2 linked regions of the Rudanella lutea DSM 19387 genome follow. Each later gene encodes a partner of the first gene's protein in a complex. Links are inferred from orthologs where the notes say so. Each region holds a gene or a part of one and is shown on either strand. Other genes may lie near its edges.

Region 1 (11,073 bases):
ACGATTGCGGTAATCCAGCAAACATCACGCTTGGCTTTCCAAAACAGTTGCGACAGTCCGTATATGCCCGCGCTACGGGGAGTAACCCCACTGCCCTCCGGTGGACGTATCCAACGGGAGGGGGCTGTGATGGGTTTATTTATCAGCCAAACCCCGGACTGGATTGCCCACAATCGGTAATTCCTGCGGGCTTTACGATGCCTAATGCCTGTGCTTTCACGGTGTTACAGGTAAAGATTACGGCTCAACCCCAGAGTCGAACCATATGCTCGTATCAGCAGACCAGTTTTGCCATCACCTCACAGAACGCGCAAACGTATAAATGGCAAAGTTCGCCTAATGGAACAACCTGGACTGACCTGACCGATGGGGTGGTGTACTCCGGAGTTACTTCGCAAACCCTGTCGGTATTGAATGCGTCGGGTCTGAACAATACCCGATACCGGTGCCTTGCGATGGAACCCATTGAACCCTCGTCGGTAACGTCGCTGACAGCCTTGCTAACGGTTAACGACCCGCCCCAGAGTTTGGCCCTTGCGCCCAGTAGCCCCATAACCTGTACGGCCCTGAGTGTGTCGCTCACCGCCAGCACCACAACGCCATCTACAACGTTTGTGTACACTGGCCCCACGGGTCCCGTTGGTGTTTCAAATACTACCCGGGTGTTTACTACACCTGTACCCGGCCTGTATTCGGTAACCGCTACGGCTCCAAATACCTGTACCAGTACGGCATCTGCCACCGTCCTGCTCGACCAGACCCCACCGGCCAGTCCGTTGTTGGCCGTAGCGGGTGGGGTGTCGTGCACGGGCTCGGCTACTCTCACGGCAAGTACCTCCTCGACTGGTACATTTGGATACCAGTTTCGTAATGCTGGGGGCGTGGTTTCTGGAACAGGCGACACCCGAATAGTGAGTACGCCGGGTATTTACACGGTTGTGGTTTCGTCAAATGCCAATGGCTGCACAAGCGTTGCTGGTAACACGGTGCCGTCGGACCTGGTACCGCCCCAAACGGTTACCCTGTTGGCAAGTAGCACGGTTCTGACTTGTGCCATACCTACTGTAACCCTGACGGCCGGTAGCACTACGGCCGACGTGCTGTACAGTTTCCGGGGGCCTGCCGGGGTAATCGGGTCCGCGTCGACGGTCAATGCACGGGTGATCTCAAGTCCTGGCACGTACACCGTGACGGTTACGGGCCCCAATGGGTGTACAAGTCTGCAAACGACTTCGGTTACGCAAAATACCCTGACGCCGGCCATCTCGGCTACGTCGGTTGCGCCCGCATTCGTTTGCGCCGAGCAACCATTTACGGTGGGCGTAACTGCCACCGGTGGCGTAGACGGATTGTCGTATAATTGGGTGGAAACAACGGGTAATGGAAGAGCCCAATGGACGGCTAATGTACCTGCACCAGCGCATAATACGGCATCTGTGACCATCCCTGGCACCTTGAATACCCTGACAGATAGCGGCCGTAAAGTGTATAGTTATACCGTGACCGATAATGCGTCGGGCTGCTTCACCACGGGAGCGGGCAGTGTGAGTGTAAACGCCATTTCGTTTGCTGCGGCCCCCACACTGGTTGCTACCAGCACGGGGCCAGGCCTTCCGTTCGTTGTAACGTACGCACCGGCTGCGTGCAGTTTTGTCAATCCAGCTGCCTTCACGGTCGAAGTTTCGGATGGAAGTGGTGTGTTCGGCGCTAACTCAATTACCGTTGTGGCCACCAGCAGCACCGCTACCAGCCTGACATTTACAGTACCGCCAGCCTTGGTATCATCGGCCGGGTATCGGCTCAAAGTGATTTACAACGGGTCGGTTTATAGCCCGGCAAGCTCTCCATTTACGGTGAGCAGCCTGTCGATCACGGCTTCGCAAACGACAGCTTGCGTTGGTCAAACGATTCAACTCACGGCCAGTGGATGCCCAAGCCCCAACGTTGTCGTTTGGTCGACGGGTGAGCAGGCTCCGTTCATTATTGTGAGTCTGACCGCCACTACTACCATCTCGGCCTCGTGTATTATGCCATCGGGAGCGGCCCGCGTCGCCACCCCGGCGGCCTCTGAGCCGGCTAAGCCAGGTGCAGTTGGTAAACCGCTCGGATTAACCTCCCCGGCTGATAACCGGCGCATGTTGGTGGCACCGGGTGGTCGTTAAATTCGTTTCGTGTTCGTACAAACGCCAGTGCCCTGTGGGGTGCTGGCGTTTTGTTTTGCGTAAAAAGCTAGAACCAACCGGTAAGGGGCGGGTTGTACTAAAACAACTAACTATATCGACGTTATGCAGTATAATGATTTTTTGCACCTGGCGAAAGAGCAACTGGGTGTACAAACCCAGGATGAGGTAATGAATATCAGTCGGGCTTTTCTGCACACACTCACTGACCATATGGCGGGGAATGCGGCTGATAAGCTGGCGTCGCAGTTGCCCGCGCCCTTGGCCGATGTAATCAAAGAAATTCATCCCGAAGACCGCGATCAGGGCCAACGATTTTCCTTATCCGAGTTCTACGAGCGGGTGGCCGACCGCGCCGGTGTACCCGACGAACAGGGGCAGCATTATACACTGACGTACATGAAGCTGCTCGGACAACTGGTAACAGCGGGCGAGATTCACAAGCTTAGGCTTACTCTGCCCGACACCTACGCACCTTTGTTTGAAGGCGTGGTGGGGCTTCAGGAAAAAACGAGCTAAACGGCTGGCGAACAGACATGCACCAGGATGCCCGAAGCGCTACCGAATCCAGACCGCAGTGGATTGTCGGCCGGTCGGTGTTTCGAGTGTTAGTACGTAACGGCCGGGTGGAGTATGCCCAAGAGGAACCGAAAGGGTTTGCTCGCCCGCCCGTACAGGTACACTGGTGAATTGCAAAACCGATTGGCCCAGGCTTGAATATAACTGGATGGTAGCTCGTCCGGCCTGGGGGGCTGTAAACCGGATGGAAAGTTGGTCGGAAGCAGGGTTGGGAAATACGACCAGTGTGCTTTCGGTAGATGGCTCATTACCCGTAACCAATGTGGTGGAAGCGACCGTTTTCAGTATCCAGTTGTAGGGGTCGAAAACCACACCCGTGGGCGTTCCTTTGGCGGGCAGGGTGAAAAATTGATCGGCCTGATCGTTGAACACAGTTACTAAGGTGTCGCCAGCCGACGATTGTACCCGTAGCTGAACCGGCATAGTGAAGGAGCCGGGGCTCGACGAACGGGGTGCTTGCTGAATACGTACCCGAACCCCGGGGCTGTTGGCTTGCGGGCTGTTCGACCAGGCAACAGTATAGGCCGGAAACCCCTCGCCGTACACCCATTGCTTGAAAAAATAGTCTAGTTTCCTGCCCGAAGAACTTTCCACAATACGTTGTAGATCTTCCGTCACGGCTGTACCGTACGCTACTGTCGGATCAGCGGCATAGGCCCGGATAGCCTTAAAAAAAGCTGCATCGCCCAGCACTCCGCGCAGCATATGCAGTACTGAGGCTCCTTTGGCGTAGCTGCGGTTGCTATCGAAAATGGTGTTTACGTTGTCGATATTCTGGACATAGAGGGTACCGGTAGTATTGCGGGCGCGGCCCATAAATGTGTTCATGGTAGCCGTGTAAGCGGCCTGGCCCGTGGCCGACTGGGCGTACAACGCTTCGGCATAGGAAGCGAATCCTTCATTGAGCCAGATATTTTGCCAGTCGCGGCAGGTAATTTTATCGCCAAACCACTGGTGAGCCAGCTCGTGCGCAATCAAACTGGATGTCCAGCCCCCCATCGACGAAATGGTTTGGTGTTCCATACCGCCCCCCCAGCCAAACTGGGCGTGTCCGTACTTTTCGCGCAAAAAAGGATAGGGCCCAAACAGATCGGTGAAAAGCGCTAACATGCGAGGGGTAACGTCCAGATTCGGTCGGATCGACGGTAACGTTTCCGGGTAAATGTAGTGGGTTACCGGCATGGTTTGCCCGTTGGTCGTAAACGGCGTGTCATACCGGTCATAGTTGGTCATTGCCAGCGAAATCAGATACTGGGCAATGGGGTAGCTGTTTCGCCAGTGGTACGTCCGGGTGCTGTCGGGGTTGTCAGTCGTGCTCACGAGCCGCCCGTTTGAGACAGACACAAATTGGCGGGCTGCCGTAATCGAAACGGCCGACGAGTCGGCTTTGTCGGCCGGAGTATCTTTACACGGAAACCAGTCTTTGGCTCCGTAAGGCTCACTCAACGTCCAGATAACGGGCGCATTGGTTGGGCCGTGGGTGGCAAATGCAAAACTTCCGAAGCCATTCAGGCTGGCTGGGTTGCCCTGATAATAAACGGTAAGCGTAAGGGGCTGGCCAACCGATAAGGATTGTGGCAGTGAAATCTGGACCCGGTCGGTGGTGCGGGTGAAGGCCAGTTTTTGTCCGCCCGATTTCACCGAGTCGACGCGGTGTTGGGGGCTCAAATCCAGAAAAAATTGGCCCACATTGGCCGTTGCGGCCTTTAGCGAGAGGGTAGCGGCTCCGTTGAGGTACGCAGGCGTGTGGGTTAAGCGCAAGGCTAACCCGTAGTAGGTGATGTCGATGGTGGGGTCGCCGGGGTAGGCTGCACCTGATTGGTAGTCGGCCACCGAAGCCTGCCGGGCTCGCGCATCGGCAAACCATTTACCAAAGTAGCGCACTTTGGTAGCCTGGCAGGCATCAACGCCATCGGTAAGTTGGGCGAGGCCGGTGAGACACGACCCTAAAACGAAAAGAAGTGTAAATAGCTGCTTCATGGGTCGACAACGCGCGACGGACCTCATTCGCCCGGCCCGAGTGTTTTCGGGCTGGCATCGAGATCATCGTACCGCTTTTGAATGGCTTCGATCTTAAACTGCTCATCGGGCGAGAGTTGCAGTTCCCAACCCATACTCCCTGCCAGTTGGTAAATCATGTACTGAATCTGGTTGGTAGCAATACGGGGCAAGTCGCTTTGCAGAGCCCGGCTTTGCATGGCCTGCTTGGCGTCGTCGAGGATTTTGGTGTAGTCGTCGCTATTGAACTGATTCAGAAAACCCGATTGAATGTCGTAAAACTTATAATCGGTATCAATCGACAGAACTTCAGGGTCTGGAAACGATTCGATCATCAATTTCTTTTGTTCGGGGTCCGGCTGGTAGAATCGGACTTTCTGGAAATCAAAGCCGACCAGTACCTTCGATTTGGCAATGATCATGGCTTTTTTGGGGTCGTTGAGCACGTACAGGATTTTCTTCTGATCCTGATAATTGTAGATCTCCGAGAAATATCCCTCGGCCATGACCACTTTGAATACTTTCTCGATTCGTTCGAGCAGCACAACTGATTCCCGGCGGGCATCGCCTACATCGGTTTTGGCGCGCATGGAGTTGGCAATAGCGTACCCGGCCCCACTGCCGACCAAAAGAAGGAGAAGCGTATTCAGAAAGTCCATAACACCAATGTATAATAGAAAAATGGATAATGAACATGGGTCGTTGACCATTATTCATTATCCATTTAAACGGGATAGCCTTACTTCGCGTAGGCTACAGAGCGCATCTCCCGAATAACGGTCACCTTGATTTGACCGGGGTACTGCATCTCTTTCTCAATTTTCTGCGAAATATCGAACGAAAGTGCACCGGCTCGCTCGTCGCTCACGCGCTCCGCATCGACCATTACCCGCAGTTCGCGGCCAGCCTGAATCGCGTAGCATTTCTGCACACCGGGGAAGTTCTGCGCCAGCTCTTCCAATTCTTTCAGACGTTTAATGTACGACTCCATCATCTCACGACGGGCACCCGGCCGCGAGCCCGAAATGGCGTCGCATACCTGAATAATCGGGGAGAGCATGCTGGTCATCTCAATTTCGTCGTGGTGCGCGCCAATGGCGTTGCAGACCTCGGCGTTCTCCTTGTATTTCTTGGCCAGCTCCATCCCCAGAATAGCGTGGGGCAGTTCGGCCTCTTCGGGCCATACTTTACCAATATCGTGGAGCAGACCGGCACGCTTGGCCAGCTTGGCATTCAGACCCAGCTCGGCAGCCATCGTGGCACAAAGTTTGGCTACCTCGCGTGAGTGTTGCAGCAGGTTTTGCCCGTACGACGAGCGGAAACGCATCCGACCCACCATCTTGATCAGCTCGGGATGCAGCCCGTGAATACCAAGGTCGATAACCGTGCGCTCGCCGATTTCGATGATTTCATCTTCGATGTTCTTGCGGGTTTTGGCCACAATTTCCTCGATACGCGCCGGGTGAATCCGACCGTCCTGCACGAGCCGGTGCAACGATAACCGGGCAATCTCGCGCCGAACCGGATCGAAGCCCGAAATAATGATGGCTTCTGGGGTATCGTCAACGATGATTTCGACGCCCGTTGCGGCTTCAAGGGCCCGGATGTTACGGCCTTCGCGCCCGATTACTTTGCCTTTGATGTCGTCAGATTCGATATTGAAAACCGACACACAGTTTTCGATAGCGTGCTCGGTCGCCGTGCGCTGAATGGTTTCGATCACCACTTTCTTGGCCTCTTTGGTAGCCGTCAGCTTTGCTTCTTCAACAATGTTTTTGATGTAGCTCGACGCGCGCGACTCGGCTTCGGCCTTGAGTGTGCTGATGAGTTGCTCACGGGCCTGTTCGGCGGTCAGGTTGGCAATTTTTTCCAGCTGCTCTACCTGCTCGCTCAGCATTTTTTCGGCCTCTTCCTGCTTCCGCTTGGCGGTTTCGAGCTGTTGGTTGAGGTGATTCCGCTGCTGATCAAGGCTATTGCGTTGCTGTTCGAGCGAGTTGCGCTGATTGTTCAGCTCGCTTTCCTTTTGGCGGGCAGCTTGCTGCATCTGATTGATTTCCTGCTCGCGTTGCCGCAGTTTACCTTCGTTCTGCGTCAGAATCTGCCGTTTCCGGTTTGTCTCTTCTTCAAACTCGGTTTTTAGTTTGAGGTACTTCTCCTTAGCTTCCAGAATCCGGTCTTTCTTAATCGACTCGGCCTGCATTTCGGCATTTTTCAGAATAATGTCGGCCTGCGACTGCGCTTCGGCCGCTTTTCTATTGTTTTCCCGGCTCGCCATTTTAAAGCCGGCAAACACACCAATGGCAACGGCTACTATATCGGTTAGTAGGGTCACCCACAATGAAGTCTCCATACGATCTATATCGTTAAGGTTGAAAAATTACATCAACCGGGTCCGATACAGCCGTTTCCGAACAAAAAGTGAGCCAGACCAGCGGAAAAACCGGGCGCACTGTACGCCGGGTCGGGTAGTATATTGCTCACTAACAACGAGGTAATCTGTCAGACACATTTTGCCCGCTTTGTGCAGGCATAGGCTACGGGGTTTAGGGTAGAGCCGATTCGCTGATCAGATTAAAGACATTAGGGGGTTAGATTCAGTGAAATAGACTGGTCTAACTGAGTAATTTTGTCAAATACCATGCGTTGCATCCGCTGCACCTGTTCATCGCCCTTCAAGCGGGCCACGATGCAATCAATTGCAATCATGCTCAGAATCTCCTGATTATCATGCCATCCATTTGCCCGGTAGAAATCGATTCGTTCTGCGATCATGGCAGCAGCCTGACGGACAAAGTATTCTTCTTCAGGTTGCGATTTCAACCTAAGTTCTCTGTCGGCAACTTTGATGCGGATAGATAAACGGTCTTCCATCGCTTTTACAGGCGTTGTCTACGGCTTCGTTCCTGAGCGCAGGCGCGTGTGCCGGGCAGGGCCTTTTCTGGTTTATGACAAAGTACTCAAGTGGGCAATTAGTTGCTCAATTTCCCGAATGTACTCGTCGAGTTTTCGTTTAAGTTCGGTGTGATCGGCTGTAGGGGCCAGATTATCCTTCACAATCTTACCAATTTTTGCTGATTTTGTAAAGGTTTGTTTATCACTTACCGGTTTTTTCTCTAACTCTTTTATCCTGTTCCGTTGTTCCTGAATCGTGCTCTGAAGGCTTTTCTTTTCGTGTTCGAGCTGGTCGACAAGTACGCTCAGTTGGTTAGCATGATCCTGTAGGTACGTGATCTTTTGCTCCAACCGGTCGAAAAGAAGTTTGAGTTGCGCTTCAGTATGCATGAGATTCCGGGGTGGATCGGTAATGGGAGCCGGGCTGATGCCCGGCTCCTTTAAGGCAACTTACTTCCGGATTACGGCGCCCAGATCCCGTTCAAAAGCGCCCATGAGCCGTTGCATCGTTTTGTCGATGACTGTATCGTTGAGCGTTTGGGTAGGATCTTGCAGCGTGAAGCTAACCGAGTACGATTTCTTGCCGGCACCCAGGTTCTCGCCCTCGTACACATCGAATACGCCAACCGACCGCAGCAGTTTCCGCTCGGTCTGATGTGCCAGCTTGCTGATCTGGTCAAACGTGACGGTTTTGTCGAGCACAAGCGACAGGTCGCGCCGAACGTCGGGGAAACGGGGCACCTCTTCGTACTTGGCTTTGCCGCTGTACCCTTTCATCAGGGCCTGCCAGTCGAAGTCGGCATAGAATACCGGCTGTTTCAGGTCGACGAGCTTGGTCAGTTTGGGATTCACCAGACCCAGGCTCACGATGGGCTTCTTGTTCACGCTGTACGTGAGCCCATATTGAAATAGGGGAGAGTCAGTTGGCTGACTGTCGAACGACCGCACGCGCAGGTTGCCCAGTACCCGCTGCACAGCGGCTGCCAGGTTATGAAACGTAACCGGCTGCGCTTTCTGCTGCCAGCTTTCTGCCTGTTGGTTACCCACCATGGCCAGACTCATCCGCATAGTCTCCACGTACTTACGGCCTGCTGTCCCCGTTTGTGGGTTGGTAGTCTCTTTCTGGTGGTATACCTTTCCGAACTCAAAAAACTTGAGGTCTTTCTGCCGCCGGTTCAGGTTGTACACCATGGCTTCGAGGGCCGAAAACAGCAACGTTTGCCGCATCACCGACAGCTCGTCGCTGAGCGGGTTTAGCAACGTCACGTCGGTACCGGGCAGTGCCGACCGGATGGCATCGTGATAAGCCGGGCGGGTGAGGGAAAGCGACATGATCTCGTAAAAACCATTGCCGGCCAGCATTTCACTAATCCGTCCCTGAAGCTGATTGACGTCGATAGTTGGAAACTCGGATAGCGAATCGGCCCGGAGGGTAGCTGAAAGCGGTACGTTATCGACGCCGTAGATCCGTAAAATCTCTTCGATCACGTCGGCTTCGCGCGTCACATCGACCCGGTACGGGGGCACGACAGCCACAAAGCTGGCATTTGGGTCGGGTTCGGCCACAACCTCATCGAGCTGAATGTCGAGGGCGTTCAGAATTCGGGTAATCTCGGCACGGTCGATCTGAATACCGATCAACCGGTCGATGTTGCGGTACCGAACCGGTACTCGGAACGGCGCTACGGGCGTCGGGTAAATATCGACGATATCGGAGCTGATTTGCCCGCCGGCCACCTCTTGTATGAGCAGGGCGGCCCGCTTGAGAGCGTACACCGGCAGGTTGGGGTCGGTACCCCGCTCGAACCGAAACGAAGCATCGGTGCGGAGGTCATGGTGTTGCACCGTCTGCCGGACCGATGCCGCACTGAAATGGGCCGATTCGAGAAAAATGCGGGTTGTCTGCTCGCTCACGCCTGATTTCTTCCCGCCAAACACTCCGGCAATACACATGCCTGCCGCAGCAGGATCGGGGTTGCCGTTGCAGATCATCAGGTCGGTGGCTTTTAGCTTGCGCTCGGTGCCATCGAGGGTGACAAATGGAGTGCCTTCGGGCAGGGTTTTTACCACTACGGTGCCGCCTTCAATCTGATCTGCATCAAAAGCGTGCAGCGGTTGCCCCAAATCGTGGCAAACAAAGTTGGTCACGTCGACCACGTTGTTGATTGGCGTCAGGCCAATGCTCAGCAGGCGCTGCTTCAGCCAGTCGGGTGACTCCTGTACGGTTAGGCCGCTGATTGTCAGGCCAGCGTAGCGGGGGCATGCCTCGGTAGCTTCTACCCGCACATCGAGGGAGAAATCGGTTGAATCTACCCGGAATGCATCAACCGGGGGCAACGAGATGGGGCGCCCGGTGAGGGCATGCAGGTCGCGGGCCACACCCATGTGCGAGGCCGCGTCGATCCGGTTGGGCGTCAGGCCAATTTCGATCTGATAATCGGGCTGAAGCTTAAAGTACTCGGCAGCAGGCGTACCGTTGGGGACGTCGGTGTCGAGCACCATAATCCCGGCATGCGAATGACCCAGACCGATTTCGTCTTCGGCACAGATCATCCCTTCCGATGCAGCTCCTCTGATTTTAGCTTTCTTGATGGTGAGGGGCTCGGCCGGTCCGCCGTTTGGGTTAGTAGGGTACAGCGTAGCTCCTACGAGGGCTACCACCACCCGCTGACCAGCCGCTACATTGGGTGCGCCACACACAATGTTGAGCGGAGTACCGGTACCTGCGTCGACCGTGGTGAGGCTCAGTTTATCGGCGTCGGGGTGACGTTCGCAGGTGAGTACTTCACCAATCACTACGCCTTCCAAACCACCTTTGACAGCTTCGACTCGTTCAATTCCTTCTACTTCCAGACCCGTACTGGTCAGCATTTTGCCTACCTGTTCGGGGGCTTCAGTCAGTTCAATAAACTGCTGCAACCATTTATACGATATAGTCATGCGCTCTATTGGGGGCAAAATGCAAAAGTAGGAAGAAGGGGCGAAAGTGGGAAGAAAGCAGCTGCCCGAACGGTCGGTAGTAGAAAAAACTAACCAGTTGTCAGGATAATTTATCAATTAAACTGGTCTTTGATTATACTTCGACAGTAACATAAATTTAGTATTTATGAATAACTCTACGGTACGAATTGGGTTGTTTTCTCTGTTAACTTGGTGTACGCTGCTGGTGCCGGTATGGGGGCAACAGACCTGGATAGCCCGGTCGTCGGGGACGTTTAATAGTTTCCGTGATATCGTGTACGGAGATGGCGTGTTTGTCGCGGTCGGCGTGGGGGTTACGGCCCGCTCAACAGATGGAATCAACTGGTCGGCTTCGCTACTGGCGGATCAATCTATTGATTTGTACTCGGTTGCCTACGGGAACGGCCGATTTGTTGCCGTAGGTCGCAATAGTAATGGGGCTGTAATCATGGAATCTTCTTCG
Region 2 (11,184 bases), 2.2 Mb from region 1 along the record:
CTCGAAGCCTCGCGGGTGCTGGCGGCCCGGCTTTTGCAGGAGCGGGGCGATGTGCCGGGTAAAATCGGTAAAGCGTTTCGGCTGATTGTAAGCCGGAAGCCGACGGAGCAGGAACTCGGTATTCTGCACGATTACTACGAAAATGCCCGGAAAAAACTCACCAAAACGGGCGTCGATAAGGCGTTGGCCGTGGGTGAGTACCCGATTCCGGCGGGCCTCGACCGCACGCAACTGGCGGCTCTGATGCGCGTAGTCACTACGATTTACAACCTGGAGGAAACTATTACCAAGTCCTGACGGCTATGGAAAACGAAATTCTCGAACACGGCTTTAATTTCAACCGGCGTCGCTTTTTGTCGCGGCTTAGTCTGGGGTTGGGGAGTGCAGCTTTGGGATCATTGCTCATTCCAGATTTGTTTGGTGGCTCCGGCTCCGACGACGAAACCCTGCCTGTAGGCGTGCCGCATTTTGCTCCCAAGGCCAAACGGGTGATTTACCTGTTTCAGAACGGCGCGCCTTCGCAGCAGGAGCTTTTCGATTACAAGCCCAAACTCCGCGAAATGACCGGACAGGAGTTGCCGCCCTCGGTGCGGGGCAAGCAGCGGCTCACGGGTATGACCGCCAACCAGAAAGAGTTTCCGATGGTGGGTTCGTTTGTCGATTTCAACCAATACGGCCAATCGCGGGCGTGGGTGAGCGACCTGTTTCCGTATACGGCCAAAATTGTCGACGATCTGTGCATCATCAGGTCGATGTACACCGAGGCCATCAACCACGACCCGGCGCTCACGTTTTTGCAGACGGGCTCGCAGCAGGGCAACCGCCCCAGCATGGGCTCGTGGCTGAGTTACGGGCTGGGCAACGAAAACAAAAACCTGCCCAACTTTACGGTACTGCTTTCGCGCGGCATCGGCAACGGGCAGGGGGTCTACTCCAAACTCTGGTCCAACGGGTTTCTGGATTCTATTCATCAGGGCGTACAGTTCAGCAAAGGCGAAGACCCGGTGCTGTACCTCCGCGACCCCGACGGTATGTCGCGCGAGGAACGCCGGGCCATGCTCGACAATCTGGCCCAGCTGAACGACCTGTCGTATCAGTCGTTTGGCGATCCCGAAATTATGGCCAAAGTGAAGCAGTACGAGATGGCGTACCGCATGCAAACGGCCGTGCCCGAGGTGATGGACTTGTCGAAGGAGTCGGACGATATTATCAAGCTCTACGGGCCCGACTGTCTGGTGCCGGGTACGTTTGCGGCCAACTGTTTGCTGGCCCGCAAGCTGTCGGAAAACGGCGTCCGGTTTGTACAGCTTTACCATCAGGGGTGGGATCAGCACGGTAACTTGCCCTTTGAAATTGCCAAACAGGCCAAAGATGTCGATCAGGCATCGGCGGCTCTGGTCACCGACCTCAAACAGCGCGGGTTACTCGACGAAACGCTCGTGATCTGGGGGGGCGAGTTTGGCCGAACCAGCTACACGCAGGGTAAGCTCACCAAAGACAACTACGGCCGCGACCATCACCCGCGCTGCTTTACCATCTGGATGGCGGGCGGGGGCATCAAACCCGGCATGGTGTACGGTGAAACCGACGATGTGGGCTACAATATTATTCAAAACCCGGTTCACGTCCACGATTTTCAGGCCACGGTGCTCCATCAGCTTGGCCTCAATCACGAAAAACTGGTCTTCAAACATCTGGGCCGACGGTATCGGCTGACTGATGTTTCGGGAAAAGTAGTACATGACATCATTGCCTAACCGACAGCCGTATCGCCCCCTTTTATGAACAAAAGGCTCCTTGGTATTGCCGAGCAAGCGCTCTTTGCAACGGTAATTTTTGTGCTGGTTCTGCTTGCCTTTGCCGACCGCCTGACCGTGCCAGTCTGGTTACAACCAATCGGCCGGATGCACCCGCTTTTTCTGCACTTCCCGATCGTAATTCTGCTGCTGACGCTGGTGATGGAGGTGTTTCGGTTTCGGCCGGTTCGGGCGGGCCAAACCGTCGAGACCGTCAGTGCGTACCGGCAGTTTCTGGATACCCTGCTTCTGGTGGGCACCCTATCGGCGGGTCTGACGGTGGTGATGGGCCTTTTTCTCGCTACCGAAGACGACTACAGCGGCACCACCCTGCAATGGCACAAATGGTCGGGCGTTGGGGTGTTTTTGGTGGCGGCTTTTATTTACTGGGCTCGCCAGAAACGCTGGTACAACGCCCCCCTGGCGCGCGTGGGTGGGCTGGCGGGCGTGGTGTGTCTGGTGGGGGCCGGGCATTACGGCGCTACCCTGACCCACGGCGACAATTTTCTGTTTGAACCCCTTAGCCGGCCCGAAGAACCTGAGCGCGTACCGCTGGAGCAGGCCCTGGTGTACGACCATCTGGTGCAACCCATTTTTGAGCAGAAATGCGTGAGTTGTCATAATCCCGGTAAGCTCAAAGGGGGGCTAAATCTGACCGAGCTGGCGGGGGTGCAAAAGGGCGGTAAGTCGGGAAAGCTGTACGTATCTGGGCGGCCCGACATCAGCCTGCTGCTTCAACGAATTCATTTGCCGCTTGAGGAGAAAAAACACATGCCGCCCATTGGCAAAAGTCAGCTAACTCCGCAGGAGGCCAAACTGCTGGCGTTGTGGATTAAAGGGCGCGCTCAGGCCAATGGGCGTGTGGCCGACTTACCCGCTACCGATTCGTTGCGGATCATAGCGGCTGGTTTTCTGGCACCGTCGGCCCCGGTGGAATCGTTTGACTTCGACGAGCCCGACGAGGACGTAGTCCGGCAGCTTAACACCGATTACCGCACCGTGGCCCGATTAGCCTATGGCTCACCGGCTCTGGCGGTCAACCTCTACAACAAAGCCAATTACTCCCCCGACCAACTGGCCGACCTGAGCCCGATCCGGGAGCAGGTGGTCTCGCTGAGCCTGAATAAACTGCCTGTCAAAGATGCCGATCTGAAACAGGTGAGTCAGTTTGAGAACCTGCAAAAACTCGACCTGAACTTTACCGACATTACGGGCCAAACGCTGGAGTTGCTCACCCCGCTAAAGCAGCTCAAAACGCTGGCGTTGGCAGGTACGTCTGTGCGCTACGAAGACCTCGTTGGTCCGCTCAAAGCCTTTAAAAATTTGCAGACTGTAGCCCTCTGGAACACCCGCCTAACCCCGGAGCAGATCGCGCAGTTGCAAAAAGCGTACGGAAAAGTGCGGTTTGTGGCGGGTTTCAACGGCGCGGCTGCCGAGCCGATCCGGCTCAATCCGCCCCAGCTCAAAAACGCGTCGCCTATTTTCTCCGGCTCGACGCGGGTCGATATTCGGCACCCGGTTCGGGGGGTACAGATCCGGTACACCACCGACGGCTCGGAGCCCGACAGCCTACGCTCGCCTGTCCTGACTGCTCAAACCACCATCTCGCAGCCAACTCAGATCAAGGCGCGGGCCTTTAAGGCGGGTTGGTACGGCAGTAGCACGGCTACGTTCGACTATTACCGCAGCACGTACAAACCCGACAGCGTGCGGCTGTTGCTGCCGTTCAACCCGGTGCATCAGGCCAACGGCCCCCAAAGCTTTTTTGACGGAATTCTGGGTACGTTCAATGCCAACAGCCCCGCCTGGGCTAACAACTGGATGGGCTTTCGCAAAAACGAAATGGCCCTGCTATCGCGATTTGCCAAACCGGTCACCATCAGCTCGGTAGCCCTGCGGATTATGGTTGAGGAGGAGACGAGTATTTTCCCGCCCGGAGAGGTTGAAATATGGGGTGGGGCGGGCCCGAACGAACTGAAGCGGCTTGTCACAGTAAAGCCCCGGCAACCGGGAGGCAAGGAGCCGCATACCCTGCAAACAGTCACGTGCTCGTTTGGCCCGCAGTCGGTCTCATGGCTGAAAATTGTGGCCCGCCCGCTTAAACAAATACCGGCCTGGCACCCCAATAAAGGCAATCAGGCCCTGCTTTTGGTCGACGAAGTATTCCTCAATTAATCCAAACGAATCCGGGGCCACAGGCTCACGAAACGGGGTCAATTGGTTCTGAATGAGCCCAAAACTTGGCTGGCATACGGTTTGTGCGTATCTTTGTGAGGTCGGAATTGCACATTTTGGGGAAGAGACGTGTAGAGTACGTTCTACAAAGCACGCTCTTATTTGTTCACCAAACCGTACGCTGTATGAGTGTGATAATGTCCCTGATGATGCTGTTCAGCACTATCAAACCGACAGAGGCCCATTCGGGCTTCATACAGAAGGGTAAGGCTTCTTTTTACGCTTCAAAATTCAATGGACGTAAGACGTCAAGCGGAGAACGGGTAGACTCGAAAGTCTACGCAGCCGCCCACCGGACGCTACCATTCAACACCATGGTCGAGATTACCAATCTCGCTAACAACCGGTCGGTAATTGTTCGGATCAATGACCGGGGTCCATTTTCGAAAGGTCGCATCGTGGATATGACCCACGCGGCCGCCAAAGCACTTGGTTTTATCCAAAGAGGGGTAACCAATGTCAAGCTTCGGGTTGTAGGCACCAATGGTGTGGTTGCTCTCGGCCCGGTTTCAGCGGAACCAACGGCGCAACTTCTGTCGACTACAGAACCCGTTAACCGCTTCTAATCAGTCAGGTGGGTGGAAGCCCGCCGTGTAGTATTCCGGTGGCTCGCTTTTTCGATGCGCGATCCGGAAGGGAATCAGCTTCCCGCTACACATATTTACTGAACCGTTCGGCTCCTGTGGCATCCCAAAACCGTTTGTGCAATTCCGGTGGGTGCGTGAGCCGAACGGTTTTTTGCGTTATATTACCATCATGAAGCAGCAACTCAACTTAGCCCAGATCCGGGAATACGGTAACGTCGAATTTTTGGCCCGCCAGATGGTCGAAGGCTTCATCACGGGGTTGCACAAATCGCCCTTTCACGGCTTTTCGGTTGAGTTTGCCGAGCACCGGCTCTACAATACCGGCGAAACCACCCGGCATATCGACTGGAAAGTGTTTGGCAAAACCGAAAAGCTGTTTGTAAAACGGTACGAGGAAGAAACCAACCTGCGCTGCCACTTACTGATCGATACGTCGTCGTCGATGTATTACCCCGAAAAAAACTTCGGTAAACTCACCTTCAGCGTGATGGCCGCCGGGTGTTTGGCCTACCTGCTCCAACGCCAGAAAGACGCCGTGAGCCTGACCACCTTTGCCGATGCAATTGATGTACAGACGCCCGTAAAATCGACGCCCTCACACGTGCACAAGCTGTTTGGGCACCTGAGCGACCTGATGCAGCAGCCCAAAACCACCCGGAAAACATCGGCCGCCGAAGTGATTCATCAGATTGCCGAGAAAATCAACAAGCGTTCGCTGGTGGTTATTTTCAGTGATATGTTTGAGAATGCCGACAAGGCCGATGCGCTGTTCTCGGCCCTTCAGCATTTGCGGCATAACCTGCACGAGGTGTTGCTTTTCCACGTGACCGACAAGAAAACCGAAGAGGATTTTGCCTTTGATGAGCGCCCCTACGAGTTTATTGACCTCGAAACGGGTGAGCGGGTAAAGCTGCAACCCGGTCAGATTCGGGATTCGTATCAAGAGGCCGTGCGGGCGTATTTTCAGGAACTGAAGCTGCGTTGCGGGCAGTACAAAATTGACTTTATCGAGGCCGATATTGCCCGGGGATTTGATCAGATTCTGAGCTCGTACTTAGTGAAACGGACGAAGATGAAATAAAGGGAAAAAGGAGAAGGGAGGAAAGGGAGAAGGGGCTGTTGCATAGTTCCCTTTCTCCTTTCCTCCCTTCTCCTTTTCTCCTCTATTACCTATTTCCCTTTCGCGGCTGGCTTCGCTTGTTTGTTCACAGTAGCCGGTGCGGCTTTGGTGGCCAGCTGACGCTTGTAAAAATCAAGGAAGTCGCCCGCCTGCTCAGCGGGTATGCCCCGCCCGATAATCGTGCGGCTTTTGTCGAGCACGTAGACCTGTGGCGTGGTGAACACATCGTACCGGTGCCGGAAGTCGGTGCGGAACGTGAAGTCGTAGCCGTGAATCCAGTTTTGGAGCTTAAACTCGTTGATAAACTTTTTCCAGCTTTCGGGGCTGTTGCTTACGGGTACCGCCAGTACATCAATGCCTTTGCCTTTGTTGGCGTCGGTGTATTTTTTCAGTAGAGGAGCCGCTGTGCGACAATGACCGCACTCGGGATCGTAGAAAAACACAATCAGGTAATCGCTCTTTAGGGACGCAAAGTTGATGGGGCGCCGGAGGGTGTCGCTCACCGACAGGGTCGGAAACGGTTTGCCAATCAGCAGCGGCTTCAGCGTGTTTACTTTTTCGCGTACGTTGGCCAGGGCAGTCGAGTCTGACATCGGCATCACACCCGAGAGGTAGTATTTCTCGGCCATGTGAATAAACACCCCATCAGTACCCAGCACGGTGGGCCGCTCATACTGGCTCGTGATCCAGTAAATGGTGTACAGGTGCATATCACTGCCGGGCTTGGTTTTCCGAATCAGGAAATCGGCCTCTTTCGTGATCGAGTCGGTTTGCTGCACCGTCAGCTCTTTCATGTACCGTTCGAGCTTACGCTGGTAAACAGGGGTGAGCAAAAACCGGTCGTCAGCGAGGTCGAACCCGTCCCAGTAGTGGGCTTTGTAATAATTGAATGTCCAGAGCGAGTCGGGGCGGCCGTTGGCGGCTTTAGGGGGCGCGGGTACATTCGGTTCGGCCGAGGCTTCGAGCAGCTTGGTGGCAAACAGGCCTTTGTTGTTCTGCACAAAATCGAGCCGAATCTGATTCGCTTTTTGGGCCAGCTCGTTCTGTTGCTTCTGAAACAGAGCGGCCGACACGGCATCGTTCCGTAGTTTTTTCTGCACCTCAATGGCCTGTACTTCCTCGTACAAGGTGGCCAACGCCTGTTGGTACTCGTAAAACTTCTCATTTTCGCGGGAGCCCGTCACCTTCATCGACCGGATGAAATTGGTGGTATCGGTCGCGAATGAGAACGTCTGCTGATCGTCGAGGATAAACTCCATGTATCGCTGTTTGGGCGTCAAGACCAGATATAAGCCCTGCGGCAGCGCCTTATCGCCTTCGAAAACGAATTGCCCCTGAGCGTTTATTTTGGCGGTATCTTTCGGGATATATTGTGTGCCCGAACGGTACCAATGGGCCAGTACAACCGAAGTGTCGCGCAGACCTTTGATCTGCCCGCTGATCCGGTACGGTTTGTTGGTGGTTTGAGCCAGCAGGGCGGTTGCCGACAGAACGGCGAGCAAGGCCATGCAGAACAGTTTTTTCATACAGAAAACGCTTACGATTTTGTCGGCCCGCTGACGGGGTCGGTTAACTACAAATTTAGCGGATAAATTTTACTACTGGGTTAACGTTCAGGGCCCGGGAACTGGTACTCATGTTCTATTTTTTGTCGAAAACCCTGTTCTATTTGCTTACCCCAGCGGGCTGGGTGTTTCTGGCCCTGCTGGGCACAGTATTTATACGCCAGCCGCGCCTGAAACGCCAATTTGCCCTGGCGGCCCTCGTTTTGTTCTGGCTGTTTGGCAATAGTCAGCTGGTCAACGAAGGCCTCCGTATCTGGGAGATTCCCCCAGCCAAATTAATGCCAAATCCCGCCGATTCGGCCCCGCGGGTGGCGGTTTTGCTCACGGGTGGCATGATTAATACCCTGTACGAGCCCCAGCCACTCCGGCCGGTGTTCTCGCACGAGGCCGATCGCGCCCAGCAGGTTCTCTGGTTATATCAGACCGGCCGGGTACAGAAAATCATTATCAGCGGGGGGATTGGTACGCTGCCGTTTACAACGCCGGGGGCCGTTGACGAAGGCCAAATGGTGAGTCAGTTTCTGCAACGGGCGGGCGTACCTCAGGCCGACATCCTGCTGGAGAACCAATCGAGAAATACGTATGAAAATGCTTTCTACTCGGCGCGGCTGCTACGGGGGCAGTTTCGCATAACCGACTGTGTGGTGGTTACCTCGGCCTGGCACATGCGCCGGGCGGTGGGTTGTTTTCAGAAGCAGGGCTTGCGGGTCACGCCCTGGTCGGCGGGGCAGCTGACCGAACGCCCGTCGCGTGCATGGGGTGCGTACCTGCTCCCGGCCGAAAAAGCGTTTTACGAAATGCAATTGCTCTCCCGTGAGCTGGTTGGCTATGTCATGTACCGGATTGCGGGGTACCTGTAAAAACCGGTACGCGCAGCAAAGAGGGGCGAGCGCGGATGTACCGGCTCGTCTGTATTCCTCTTTCTGCGGAACGTTCTCTTCTTATACCGACAGGATCTTAACCATCCGGAGAAGGTCTTCGCTGATGGGCTTCGGTAGCCGGATGGTATCACGGAATGGTGTGTACACCAGCTCGTTGTTGATAATCCCGGCCATTACGTTTTTCTGGCCGTTCATGAGGCCTTCCAGCGCACCAAGGCCCAGGCGGCTGGCCAGAATACGGTCGTAAGCCGTCGGGATTCCGCCCCGTTGAATGTGCCCGAGCGTAGTCACACGCATATCAATATCCGTTTCGACCTGCTTCCGGATTTTTTCGGCTACCTCCACGGCATTACCTTCTTCTTCGCCTTCGGCAACCACAATAATCGACGACGATTTTTGCCGGCTCCAACCCTGCTTGAGCACCTCTACAACCTCCGGGATCGGGGTCAATACCTCGGGTACCATGACCATTTCGGCCCCGCCCGCAATCCCCGACTGAATAGCGATGTAGCCCGAGTCGCGCCCCATCACCTCGATGAAAAAGATTCGGTCGTGCGAGTCGGCCGTGTCGCGGATTTTGTCGATGGCTTCGAGAGCCGTATTAACCGCCGTATCGAAACCGATGGTATGATCGGTACCGTACAGGTCGTTGTCGATGGTTCCGGGAGCCCCTACCGTCGGGATTCCGTATTCATCGTAAAAGATAGTGGCTCCGGTAAACGTACCGTTTCCGCCAATGGCCACCAGACCTTCGATACCAAACTTCTGGAGCTGATCGTACGCTTTTTTGCGGCCTTCGGGCGTCATAAACTCCTTACTCCGGGCCGACTTCAGAATGGTTCCCCCGCGTTGCACAATATTGCTTACCGAGTGGGAGGTCATCTGAAATATATCGCCATTTATCATGCCGTTGTACCCCCGGCGGACACCAAACACCTCGACTCCGTGGTACACCGCCCCCCGAACTACCGCTCGGATACAGGCGTTCATACCCGGAGCGTCACCACCCGAGGTAAATACAGCGATTCGTTTCATAGGTCAAGCTAATTTTTTAACAGAAAAGGAATATTCAGCCAACAACATTACGGATTCAACGCCAAATTTATGGGCATTCTTCTGTAAAAAGCACGAAAAGCAGACATATCACCCCGTTTTGAGACAAAAAATAACTGCTTCTTCACATTTCAGCCAGCCAGCGAGGCTATAGCAGCGTATGCATCGCGCACCATTTGCTGTAAACGAAGGGCTACCTGTTGGGCGGCCTGTTTTCGCTCGCTGAGCTGATCTGCGGTAACTTCTGACAGAAAGGCTTTTACGCCCTGGTCGATGTCCTGCCGGGCATCAATCAGAAACGTGGCCTCCTGCAAAAGTACATAACTATCGCTATCTGGGTCGCCATAGAACAAAATGGGGGAGCCCGATCCAATGGCACTGACGGCTTTGGAGGGTACGGCAATATGCGTCCACTCGGGTAGTAGACTCACCAACTGCACATCCAGAAAATGAAGCTGACTCCGGGGAATGTTGGGCACCCGGATGACGCCCTCGCGCCCGTCGGCCACGGCCCAAACCTGCTCGGCTTTAGTACCGTATAAAGCCAGTACCAGCCTGAAGCGGGTAGGGTCGAGGTGCCGGATTACACTCTGCAAAAAAGCGGCCGAGTGAGCCTGTCCCACGTTGCCCGCGTAGCCGAGGTAAATAAGCCCGTCGTTGGGCGTGCGCCAGGCCGGGGGCGCGGGGTCGCGCTCCTGATGCATGAGAACTCCGCAGGGCAGCTGAATGGTTGGAATTGTCTGACCATACTTAGCTAATACATGAGCTGCCTGCCGTGGTCCCAATGCGATAAGCCGTTGTGGGGCGCGCCGGTAAGTTTGGCGGATCACCCAGCGGTACAAGGCATTGGTGGGGCTCACTTTGCCCTCTGCCGCGAAACCCTCCGGAAACAAATCCATTGACCAGAGCCAGTAGGGTGTTTTGCGCAACAGCAGCGACGCCCAGAAAGGTAACATGGGCGGGCTGGTCATTACGAGGAGTGGTCCACGGCCTACCCGGAGGGCTTTGCGGATTAGAGAGAAACCGTCGAGAAAACCCGCCAGCAACCGGAGAAGCCCATTTTTACCCTGATAGATGGTTTGTACGGCATGGGTTTCGCCCACCGGTTGCCGAATGGCTCCCCCGCCATCGTACGTCCGGTCGATATGCACCACCACTACCTCAATGCCGTGTTGGTCGATCAGGTAACGGGCTAGGTCCCAGGCCGATTCGCCGGTAATGCCGGGGTTGGGCGGGTAATGGCGGTTGATAATGGTAAGCGGCATACGAAAACAAATGCTGTTGGAAGGGAGTCTGATTCAGGAGTGAAGCAGTGTTTGGTACAAGCGAAGGTGCGCCTGAGCCACCACGTCCTCGGCTAACTGGCGCTGGGCAAACTGCCGGGCCTGTTGCCGCATTGTGGTTGGGTTCGGGTGGTTCAGGACAAAAGCCAGCCCGTCGGCCAGTTCGGCGGCTGAACCCACGGTGCTCAGGTAGCCGGTTTGGGTGTGCTCAATCAGTTCGGGGATACCTCCCGTTCGGAAACCCACCACCGGGGTACCGCAGGCCATCGACTCCACAACGGTATTGGGCAGGTTGTCTTCGAGTGAGGGTACCACCAGAGCGTCGGCCGCGTTGTAAGCGGCTACAATGTCGGCCTCATTGGTTAGGACACCCAACTGCCGGATCGGGTAGGGCAGGGCGTTGGCATCATGGGTGGCCCCTTTGCCAAAGACCAGAATTTCGGGCTGTAGCGTCGGCCAATGGGTATGCAGCCGGTGCAGGGCATCGGCAAAATACCGAAAGCCTTTGCGTGGGTCGGTCGTGTTGAAACTGCCAAACAGCAATCGGGGCCGCCCGGTGTCGGGCAGGCCCAATTGGCGGCCAGCTTCCGCTTTTTCGATTGGCCGAAAGACGCCCTGATCGAGGGTGTTCGGAATGGTGGTGATTGGAAAACGGCCCAAAAGC

The links.
Region 2: rny (region 1) and pfkA share a complex: the UniProt entries of both Bacillus subtilis proteins name them as parts of the possible RNA degradosome complex. The link is inferred for Rudanella lutea DSM 19387 from one-to-one orthologs.

The regions. Positions count from the first base shown.
Region 1 is NZ_KB913013.1:5,560,656-5,571,728, forward strand. What follows is about bases 4,803-7,658. They hold rny (ribonuclease Y), read right to left. Parts: upstream 7,108-7,658; coding sequence 5,497-7,107; downstream 4,803-5,496. Other genes in these bases: RUDLU_RS0122850 (DUF4230 domain-containing protein), read right to left, coding at 4,803-5,416; RUDLU_RS0122860 (cell division protein ZapA), read right to left, coding at 7,338-7,628. Also shown: RUDLU_RS0122835 (alpha-amylase family protein), read left to right, coding at 1-2,162; RUDLU_RS0122840 (DUF2267 domain-containing protein), read left to right, coding at 2,286-2,699; RUDLU_RS0122845 (M1 family aminopeptidase), read right to left, coding at 2,739-4,739; more of RUDLU_RS0122850, read right to left, coding at 4,763-4,802; RUDLU_RS0122865 (hypothetical protein), read right to left, coding at 7,701-8,039; pheT (phenylalanine--tRNA ligase subunit beta), read right to left, coding at 8,100-10,589; RUDLU_RS0122875 (hypothetical protein), read left to right, coding at 10,756-11,073. UniProt on the Bacillus subtilis protein: Endoribonuclease that initiates mRNA decay. Initiates the decay of all SAM-dependent riboswitches, such as yitJ riboswitch. Involved in processing of the gapA operon mRNA, it cleaves between cggR and gapA.
Region 2 is NZ_KB913013.1:3,338,257-3,349,440, forward strand. What follows is about bases 7,233-10,199. They hold pfkA (6-phosphofructokinase), read right to left. Parts: upstream 9,220-10,199; coding sequence 8,245-9,219; downstream 7,233-8,244. Other genes in these bases: RUDLU_RS0113715 (DUF4369 domain-containing protein), read right to left, coding at 7,233-7,264; RUDLU_RS0113720 (YdcF family protein), read left to right, coding at 7,375-8,163; RUDLU_RS0113730 (glycosyltransferase), read right to left, coding at 9,369-10,199. Outside these bases: RUDLU_RS0113690 (PSD1 and planctomycete cytochrome C domain-containing protein), read left to right, coding at 1-297; RUDLU_RS0113695 (DUF1501 domain-containing protein), read left to right, coding at 303-1,757; RUDLU_RS0113700 (c-type cytochrome domain-containing protein), read left to right, coding at 1,782-3,971; RUDLU_RS0113705 (septal ring lytic transglycosylase RlpA family protein), read left to right, coding at 4,157-4,597; RUDLU_RS0113710 (DUF58 domain-containing protein), read left to right, coding at 4,788-5,699; more of RUDLU_RS0113715, read right to left, coding at 5,789-7,232; more of RUDLU_RS0113730, read right to left, coding at 10,200-10,502; RUDLU_RS0113735 (glycosyltransferase family 4 protein), read right to left, coding at 10,536-11,184. UniProt on the Bacillus subtilis protein: Catalyzes the phosphorylation of D-fructose 6-phosphate to fructose 1,6-bisphosphate by ATP, the first committing step of glycolysis.